DNA from 3 places in the Faecalibacterium sp. Marseille-Q4137 genome. Region 1 is predicted to be linked to each of the others. Evidence: predicted binding sites of a transcription regulator. Region 1 holds the regulator's gene; each other region holds the start of a gene.
What was found. Region 1 encodes HrcA, which represses chaperone genes, less so after heat shock. Its sites were predicted from a motif close to TGTTAGCACTCNNNNNNNNNGAGTGCTAACA; they were not measured.
Positions count from the first base shown of each region.

Region 2: a site for HrcA is predicted at 1,448-1,478, ahead of groES (co-chaperone GroES). Genes of this name have one in related genera too.
Region 3: a site for HrcA is predicted at 1,979-2,009, ahead of J3353_RS04115 (Hsp20/alpha crystallin family protein). Genes of this name have one in related genera too.

Region 1 covers NZ_JAFREK010000016.1:41,268-44,542, reverse strand. The annotation lists gene dnaK (molecular chaperone DnaK) at 1-98, opposite strand, end outside; gene grpE (nucleotide exchange factor GrpE) at 201-830, opposite strand; gene hrcA (heat-inducible transcriptional repressor HrcA) at 827-1,900, opposite strand; gene J3353_RS08215 (stage V sporulation T C-terminal domain-containing protein) at 2,253-2,795, opposite strand; gene J3353_RS08210 (Fic family protein) at 2,903-3,275, opposite strand, start outside.
Region 2 covers NZ_JAFREK010000018.1:354-3,628, reverse strand. The annotation lists gene groL (chaperonin GroEL) at 1-1,037, opposite strand, end outside; gene groES (co-chaperone GroES) at 1,086-1,370, opposite strand; gene J3353_RS08805 (PD-(D/E)XK nuclease family transposase) at 1,610-2,431, opposite strand; gene J3353_RS08800 (diacylglycerol kinase family protein) at 2,522-3,275, opposite strand, start outside.
Region 3 covers NZ_JAFREK010000006.1:41,395-44,669, forward strand. The annotation lists gene J3353_RS04095 (Fic family protein) at 1-80, opposite strand, end outside; gene J3353_RS04100 (NAD(+) diphosphatase) at 219-731, opposite strand; gene J3353_RS04105 (hypothetical protein) at 734-877, opposite strand; gene J3353_RS04110 (hypothetical protein) at 946-1,224, opposite strand; gene J3353_RS04115 (Hsp20/alpha crystallin family protein) at 1,381-1,845, opposite strand; gene J3353_RS04120 (hypothetical protein) at 2,061-2,537, opposite strand; gene J3353_RS04125 (purine-nucleoside phosphorylase) at 2,548-3,275, opposite strand, start outside.

The DNA.
Region 1 (3,275 bases):
GCACCCTCAGAGTTTGCGATAACAACGGGCTCGCCGCCCTCCATAACAGCCACGCAGCTGTTGGTAGTACCAAGGTCGATACCAATGATCTTACTCATAATGAAAGCTCCTCTCAAATTCAGAACGTTTTTTGTTTATATGATGCTCAAATGTTACCAAGCGGATGTTATATTTGAAAACCCTTGCGGGGTCTTGCAAAATCACTCTGCCACAACAACGGTGGCATGGCGGACGATCTTATCGCCCAGCTTGTAGCCCTTCTGGTAAACTGTGATCACGGTGCCGCTCTCCTGCCCATCGGGGGCGGGGATCTGCTGCACGGCATTCATAAAGTTGGGGTCAAAGGGCTTACCCAGCGCCTCGATCTCCTCCACATGGAGGACGCTCAGCGCCTTGGCGGCTTTGTCCAGCGTCATGGTCACGCCCTTCTTGTAATTCTCGTCGGTGGTGGGGGCGTTGGCCGCCATCTCCAGCGTATCCAGAATGGGGATGATCTGGTTCACGGCAAAGGACACGCCGTCGTTGAACTTCTGGTCAGCCTCACGGGTGGAGCGCTTGCGGTAGTTCTCATACTCAGCGGCCATCCGCAGCAGCTGATCCTTGGCCTGATTGGCATTCTTCTCAGCCGCGTCCAGCTTTGCCTTCACAGCCTCCAGCTCCCGGGCCTTCTTGTTGAAGAAGCCATCCTTTTTCTTGGGGTCTGCCGCTTCAGCGTTCGTCTCGGGAGCCGCTGCCTGCTCAGGTGCAGTTTCCGGGGCGGCCTGCTCGGCGGTGTTGGGCTCCACGGCAGGTTCTTCTGCCTGCGGGGTCTTTTTTGTTTCTTCGCTCATTCCAGGTCCTCCTTATAGATCACAGTCCGCCGGGGTGCGGCTGCCTGCGGGGTATCTTTTCGTTTGCCGCTCATTCCTTCGCCAAGCTGATCGGCAAAGGTGTGGAGCAGCGGCATCAGCTTCTGGAAGGGCATCCGGGTGGGGCCGATGAGGGCCACGGAGCCCCAGAGGCCTCCGCCCACCAGATACCGGTCACTCACGATGCACAGGCCGGGGATCTGAGGTTCCAGATCCTCGCCCAGCAGGATGCTTTCGCTCTGCTCTGCCGGGGGTGCAATGAGGGCGGCGGCCTGCTCTTCGTCGTTCAGCAGGCTCAGGATGCTGCCCACCTTGCCGTCCAGCTGGGGCCAGTCCAGCAGGTACTGCTCACCACCCAGATACACATGGGGCTGGGTGGAATCCTGCAGGATGGCGGCGGCGGCGCTGATCACCGGCACCAGCTCCGGGCTGATCTGGCTGCACAGCTCTGCAAGGAGCCGGGGCGACAGATCAACAGGAGCCACAAAGGTCAGGTTCCGGTTGAGCAGGGCGGCAAGCGCCGCTGCATTTTCCCGGGAAAGACCGGTGCGGACCCGCGCCACACGGGTGCGGACATAACCGGCAGTGGTCACAGCCAGCACCGCTGCGGCGCTGCGGCCCACCTGCACCACCTCGTAGTGGGCGATGCAGAGATCCTCAGCACAGGGGGTGCTGACGGCGGCGGTGCAGCCGCTGATGGCGGCCAGCGCCTTGGCGGCACCCTGTGCCAGCTTTTCCGGCTCGTGGTCAAGGCTCGCGAACACCGCGTCCACACGGGCGCGGGTCACACGGTCCAGCGGCTGGTCATCGGTGAGAAGATGATCCAGATAATAACGGTAGCCCTTGGCACTGGGGACACGGCCTGCGCTGGTGTGGGGCTGCTCCAGCAGACCCAGCTTGGTCAGCGCGGCCATCTCGTTGCGCAGCGTGGCACTGGAAACTGCCATATCAAAGTAGTTTGCCAGCACACTGCTGCCCACGGGCTCGCCCTCGAGGCCATACAGCGCAACGATCGCCTGCAAGACACGCTGTTTGCGTGCATCCATCGTCATAGCGCCTGCCTCCTTCGTTCGCTTTTTGTTCTTTAGCACTCCTTCTTCCTGAGTGCTAAGACCATTATATCCAATTTTGCGGCGCTGTCAATAGCTTCTCAGAAAAGTTTTGAAAGATTCATAATTCTGTCATAAAGCTGGCTACACCCTCTCAGTCAAAGCCTGACGGCTTTGCCAGCTCCCCCGAAGGGGGAGCCAAGGGCTATCCCAGATTCAGCAGCATCTGCCCTCTGTGATGTCTTGCCTCTCCCTTTGGGAGAGGTGGCATTGCGTAAGCAATGACGGAGAGGGTTCGCAACCTAAAAAAGCCGCCACACATCGCTCTGTGCAGCAGCTTCTCTATTATAAGGTATTATTCCTCCATCTGCTTTGCCAGAAATGCCGCCGCCACGTTCACCGCCTTGAGCTGGGCGGCATCGGGCTGGGCAGTGCGGTCCTCCGTAAGCAGGCCCACACTGCCGGTGACATCCCCCGCCGCAATGATGGGCACAGCGCACAGCAGCGCCCGGGGTGAGCCCTCACAGGGCAGCAACGCCTTTTCGGGGCTGCCATCGCTCTGGTAGGGCTTGCGGCTGTCCATCAGCTTTTCCAGCGGCTGGCTCACGCTGCGGTCGGCCAGATCCCGCCTGCCCGCACCGGATGCCGCCAGAATGCGGTCCCGGTCTGAGACAAAGGCCGTCAGGGCAAAGCACTTGCTCAGCACATCCACATACTGGGCCGTCACCCCGCTCAGTTCCCCCATGGGCGAATACTTTTTGAAGATGACCTCACCGTCCCCCGTTGTAAAGATCTCCAGCGGGTCTCCCCTGCGGATGCGCTGGGTGCGGCGGATCTCCTTGGGGATGACCACCCGCCCCAGCTCATCGATGCGGCGCACGATGCCGGTTGCTTTCATAAGGTTCCCTTCCTTTCCATGTTCCGGTTTTGCTTCCAGATTTCTGTGAAGTATGGTTATTCTGTGGAAACAGGAAGGGAATTATTCATTCAGCTCCTGCCGGAGCCTTACCTGCGCACATACTGCGTCTTTCTGCCCGCGCCGATCCTCTCCAGAACGCCCTCCTCTGTCAGTTTTTTCAGCGCGCTTTCAATCGAGCTTGTACCAAAGCCCGGGCAGGCCTCTGCGGCCTCCTGTTTTGTAAAGGCTCCCAGCTTTTCCATCGCATAACTGCGCACTCGTTCGTACGCCGTCACGCGCTTCTGTCCCCCGCCAACCAGATCGACCCGCTGCTCAAAATCCTGATAACAGGAGCAGATCACCGCCAGCATATATTTGATGAACGGTGTCGGGTCATTTTCCTCCTCATGCCAGTGCTGATCAGCCTGCGCCAGTGCTGCATAGTACTCATCCTTAGTCTCTGCAATTGCTTTTTCAATG
Region 2 (3,275 bases), on a different contig from region 1:
GCAATGCGGGCTGCAATGGCATCCTTATCGCCTGCGCCGCCCACGATGGTGGTGTTCTCCTTGGTGACCTTGACCTGACGGGCATGGCCCAGCATCTGGACGGTAGCGTCCTTCAGCTCATAGCCCAGATCAGCGGACACAACGGTGCCACCGGTCAGGGTAGCGATATCCTGCAGCATCTCCTTGCGGCGGTCGCCAAAGCCGGGAGCCTTGACAGCGCAGACGTTCAGGGTGCCGCGCAGGCGGTTGACGATCAGGGTGGACAGAGCCTCGCCCTCGATGTCCTCAGCCACGACCAGCAGCTTCATGCCGTTCTGCATGACCTGCTCCAGCAGAGGGACCAGATCCTGGATGACGCTGATCTTCCTATCGGTGATCAGGACGGCGGCGTTGTCCAGAACAGCCTCCATCTTGTCGGTATCGGTGACCATATAGGGGGTCAGGTAGCCGCGGTCAAACTGCATGCCTTCCACGATCTCGTTGTAGGTCTCGGCGGTGGTCTTGTTCTCCTCGATGGTGATGACACCGTCGGAGGTGACCTTCTCCATGGCCTCGGCGATCAGGCGGCCGATCTCGGGGTCACCGGCAGAAATGGTGCCGACGCGGGCGATATCGTTGCTGTCCTTGACCTTCTGGCTGTGGGCCTTGATGGTCTCAACGGCCTTGGCAACAGCCTTGCTCATGCCGCGGCGGATATCCATGGGGTTGGCACCGGCGGTAACGTTCTTCATGCCCTCGGTGACCATGGCCTGTGCCAGAACGGTTGCGGTGGTGGTGCCGTCGCCTGCGGCATCGTTGGTCTTGGTTGCGACCTCACGCACCAGCTGTGCGCCCATGTTCTCGAACTCGTCCTTCAGCTCGATCTCCTTGGCAATGGTCACGCCGTCATTGGTGATGACGGGTGCGCCGAACTTCTTGCCCAGCACCACATTGCGGCCCTTGGGGCCCAGGGTGATCTTCACGGTATTTGCCAGGGTATCAATACCGGCACACAGTGCCTTGCGGGCATCCTCGCCCTGCTTGATCTGTTTTGCCATAATCAAATCGCTCCTTCAAAGCTCAAATTTCAATTTCAGAGGGGAAACTTACTCCACGATGGCCAGGATATCGCCCTGACGCACGATGGTGCACTCCTCGCCGTCCACCTTGACCTCAGTACCGGAGTACTTGCTGGTCAGGACCTTATCGCCAACCTTCACGGTCATCTTGACTTCGTTGCCGTCCACGATGCCGCCGGGGCCAACAGCCACGACCTCAGCCACCTGGGGCTTCTCCTTGGCGCTGCCGGTCAGGATGAGGCCGCCCTTGGTGGTCTCCTCGACTTCAACGGCCTTGATAACAACACGGTCTGCAAGAGGAATGATCTTCATAGTTCTTGCCCTCCTATAATAAAATATAATGAAAACATTTTTGACACCTTCGGCCCGTTTCTGCCGGGCCTTTGGTTGTTTAGCACTCCTTTTCTCTGAGTGCTAAGTGTATTGTACTCATCTCAAGGGTAAAAATCAAGGGTTTTCTCAAAATTTGTTTGTTAAGAATTTATGACAACGCAAAAGCGCCCGGATATCGTATTTTTTCGTTGCGATACCCGGGCGCTTTTTCTCCTGTTTCAACCTGCTTTCGGCGTGAGCCATTCCTCCACCTTCTCGGTGCTGTACTCCACCATATCAGCGATTTCCTCAATGGAGTATCCCTTTCGGTACAATTTCTGCGCCATCATTCTGGCCTGTTCTTCCCGGCCTTCCGTATAACTTTCCACTCTCAGGTCTTCCATCACTTTACACATTTCGCTCACTCCTTTCGGGTTTTCTTTCAGATAGCGTGTTCTCTCTGCCAGCAGTTCAAAATTCATTTCATCCGCACTGGTGCAATTGAAATCGTGCATCAGCCTGCCGATCTCTGAATCATCCCGGTATTCCCCATTCACATACAGGATATGGGCACCATCATTGAACGGGCGGTTCAGCGTCAGATTCATGTTCTGGATCGTATAGACCGGCTCGCCAGCCTTGTAGTAATCATTTTCCGTGATGAAAATAACATAGGTATCCGGCAGTTCTTTATAATCCTGCTTTTCGTCCAGATTTTCCACGTCCATCACACTGGAATGATATCTTGCCCGGTGCGGGTCTGCGCCATTGTCCGCGCGCTGGACCTCAATGTCATACTTCTTGCCCGCACTGTCGGTTGCATAGGCATCCAGACAGATTGAACGCGCACCGGTCACTCGCTTCATATCAGCCTGTGTCTCGCATTTTGTCAGGATCAGATCAGGCTTTCCGGTAATGATCCGAAGCACCAACTCTGCCAGCGGAAGATTTTCCTTAAAGAGCCCTCGCATAAAGGTATCATCCATAGGGCGAAAGCTGCGCAGACGGTCAAGGTCTTCCTGATGCCGCTTTTCTTTTTTCTCTGCATCCGACCAGTTCATAGCCCCATCCCTCCTGCTTTTTCCAAACATCTTCTTACGGGTTCATCTTATCATAGAATTCTTCATAAATCAAGCGTATTTCTGTAAATTTTATACCACGGCGTGTTTCGCCACAAACCGCTCATACGCCGGGGCGGGCAGGAGGATGCGGCCGCTCAGGGGGCGCAGAACAGCCTCCACCGCATCACAGGGGGCGCACTCGCCGTCGGCGGTGGCAACGATAGGGCCGCGGCCATCGGCGGGGCGCAGCGCCACCCGCCGGGCACGGCGGTAGAGGAAGTAGGGCTTTGCCTCCTCGGTGAGCTGGCCGTTCACAAAGTGCCGACCGCTCTTGTACATCCCCAGCAGCTTGGCAATGGTCAGCCGCCCCACCCTGCGGACGATCATCACGTCCAGCCAGCCGTCGGCGGGGTCGGCCTCGGGGGCGGCAAGGAAGCCGCCGCCATAGGCCCGGCCATTGCAGATGGCGCACATCAGGCAGTCCACGGTCAGTTCCTCGTCATCGATGGTAAAGGTGACCCTGCGGCCGATGTGGCCGCAGAGCTGCTCCACAATGGAGAGCAGGTAGGACACCTCGCCGCCGCACAGGGGGATGCGCCGGAACTTGGGGATGCCGTAGGCCACCTGCGCGTCCAGACCCGCCGCGCAGATGGTGGCAGACAGGCCCAGATTGGTCTCCAGCAAGTCGATGGTCACTTCCCCGCCCGCCAGCTGGGCATCGAGGTCGGTGAACTCTGCCCGGGTGCCGTAGGTGCGCAGGAAGTCGTTGCCGCTGCCGTAGGGCAGGCAGCCCACAGCGGCGTTGGCAAAGCCCTGCACGCCGGTCATGGCTTCCATGAAGGTT
Region 3 (3,275 bases), on a different contig from region 1:
GTCGAGTACTTGTATTCCATCTGATTGAGTTCAAACAAATGCTTATCTGAAAGCATTTTGGCAAACTGTGCCCCATCCATTCTGTCCACCTCGCAGTTGATACTTATTGATACTACATAGTATCAATATACCGATTCTTTATAAAAAAGTCAACCGAAACAGGCCGAACCAACTTTTTTCCATACTTTCCGTCAAAATTCCCGTGGCACAGCCACGAATCACATCTCCATCGGCTTATTCCCCACTTCGTCCAGATACGCATTCAAAAATTCCGCCGCAAGGCTGTTGGGACGGATGTTTTCTCTGGCTGCCTGTGGGGTGAACCACTTGCAGCGGTCCACTTCGTGGTTGATATGCAGCGCCTTTGCGGTTCTGACGAAAGCCGTAAAGTTGCACATCAGCGTGTTGGACGGCTCAAAAAACTTAGTACGGTTGAACCGGAGGTGCTCTACTTCCAACCCGGTTTCTTCCCGGACTTCCCGCACCACGGCGTGTTCTTCTGCCTCACCGCGGTTCACATATCCAGCCACCAGAATATAAGAGGGCTTGCCGTACTGCTGGATGAGCAGGATTTTCCCGGTCTCCTCATCCACAACAATCATGCTGACCGCCACATTGTACATCGGGAACCGGTATTGCTGGCATTTCGGGCAATAAGGCACAATGCCCTCTTCTTCCAGTTCTTTTTCAATCAATGCCGTACCGCATTCAAAGCAATGCTTCTGAATCATTTTTACACTCCAAACACTGTTTTCGTCAGCCGGATACCTGCTGCCGTTTTGGCATAGGTCCACACGCAGCTCAGGTGCGTGATGTCATGGATATTCCCTTCGGAAAAGGCGATCATCTTTTCCATGATCTGTGCAATGGTCATCATTTGTTTTCACTCCCGTTTTTAATACTTAAATGTTCACCTCGATAAACGCGAATTGACCGAGCTGATAGTTACCGTTTTCTAACACTCCATTCATCATCTTGAGCTTTTCTTTCAGCATAGTAACCGCAAGGCATATCCTTTAGAATACCAACAGAATTATCTAAGTCGAATACTGATTTTAAGGATACTAACTTTGCTTCGTCTGTTTCATGTGCTTTTCCACATAGAAATTGCCACATTCCATCATCTTCATCATGTGATACATACAAAATAGGCTCTCCATTCTCTAATATGTGGAAACAGGTTATTGTAGCTGTATTTGGTGCGTCATAAAATGGGAATTTCATATTTAACACTCCTTCAAATTCCGAGTTGCTGTTCTCAGTATACCATGGTTTTCCCTTACGGAAAAGATAGCGAAACAAAAATGCCCCCGGAGGGCTTGTTGCGGCTCTCCGGGGGCATCTTATGTGCGTTGTGCTTTGGCGCACACGACCGGCGTTTTACTCGATCTCGATCAGGTTCGGGTTCTCAGGCAAAGCCTTCGTCTGCTGAGGAGCAGGCAGCTCGACGTGCAGGACACCATCCTCGAACTTTGCGTGGATGTCTTCCTTCTTCACATCGCCCACGTAGAAACTGCGTGCGCAGGTGCCGGAGAAGGATTCGCGCCGCAGATAGCGGCCATTCTTATCCTTTTCGTCATTGCTGTGGCTGCGCACTGCCTGAATGGTCAGGTAGCCGTCGTTCAGATCCATCTGAACGTCTTCCTTCTTGCAGCCCGGCAGGTCAACCGCTACTTCGTAGCCGTTGTCCGTCTGTTTGACATCGGTCTTCATCATGTTTGCACCACGCTTACCAAAGGTATCACGAGCCTCACGGTTCATCATACGTTCCAGTGCAGCGTCATTCCAGAACGGATCGAAGAAATCATCGAACAGGTTTTCATGGAAAACAGTCGGCATAAGCATAAATCATTCCTCCAATCCCGGCGTTCGGGTCGGGGCAAAAAATCTGAAGCGTCCACTCGGAAAGGCTTTCCAGGGAGCCTTGCGGCTCTCCTTTTGCCCTTCCTCCTGAGCACGCCACTGTTATAGCACCATTTGTTAGCAGTGTCAAGTGTAGAGTGCTAAAATTCACAGAAAGATAATTTTCTGATAATCTTTCATGTAATCTTAGGCGTTTTTCAGGCATATGTTAGCCTTAAGCATTTGGCATCCACTCCATTCGCCACCAGAGTAGCAGCGATTTCCTCGAATGTCTTTACTACCTCCATTGCTTTTACCGGAACGACGATTTCGTCCGGTTCTCCTTTCTCCAGGAGACCTTTTGAAAAGCTCATGCCAGGGGTTTTCACTTCGCCAATATTAAAAGCCATCAAGTTCACTTTTCGTCCATCAGATGCCTCAAAATCAAAAAAATTCATAACTCCATCAAACACATCTGGCGACTCAAGTTCTTTACTGTCATAATCCAATATATGCGTATGTTCTGAAACGATTGATTTGATTTTATCCACTTCTGCCTTTTCCAGTTGCAGTCCTTGTGTATTTTCTCTGTTCTCCTGACATTGAACGAAGCCATCTTCTGACACGGACACACGGCAAAGCGGCAAACCCCAGGCATTTGCCAGCAAATAATCAAAAACGATGTTTTCTCTCATCCGAATCTCCTTATCCTTCCACCTTCTGGATCACCGCGCCCAGCCAACGGCACAGGGTATCGCCTGCCTGATTTGCGATCTCCAGCACGCGGGCGTGGCTATGCTTGACCGTCTGGATGCCGGTGGCCATGTTAGTGATGCAGCTGACGGCCAGTACCTTCATGCCCATGTAGTTGCAGACCATGGTTTCCGGCACGGTGCTCATGCCCACGGCATCGGCTCCCATCCCCGCAAAGGCGCGAATTTCAGCCGCCGTTTCATAGCAAGGGCCCATAAAGCCCATGTAAACGCCCTCCTTGTAGGCAATGCCCAGTTCATCGGCGGTCTGCTTGGCAAGGTTCCGCAGTTCCAGACTGTAAGGTTCGGTCATGTCCGGGAAGCGGGGGCCGAAGCGCTCGTCGTTGGGGCCGATGAGGGGGTTCGTGCCCATCATGTTGATGAAGTCGGTGAGGAGCATCAGGGTGCCCGGCGCAAACTCCCGGTTGATGCCGCCGCAGGCGTTGGTCAACACCACCTTTTCCACGCCCAGCAGCTTGAACACATAGAACGGGTAGCAGACTTCCTTCATGGAGTAGCCCTCATAGAAATGGAAGCGGCCTTCCATGGCGTAGACTTCCGTGTCCCCCAGCTTGCCAGCCAACAATGCGCCTTTGTGTCCTGCCACCGTGGATACCGGGAAGTTGGGGATATCCTTGTAGGACAGTTCTTCCGTATCCGTAAAGTCCGCGGTCAGCTTGC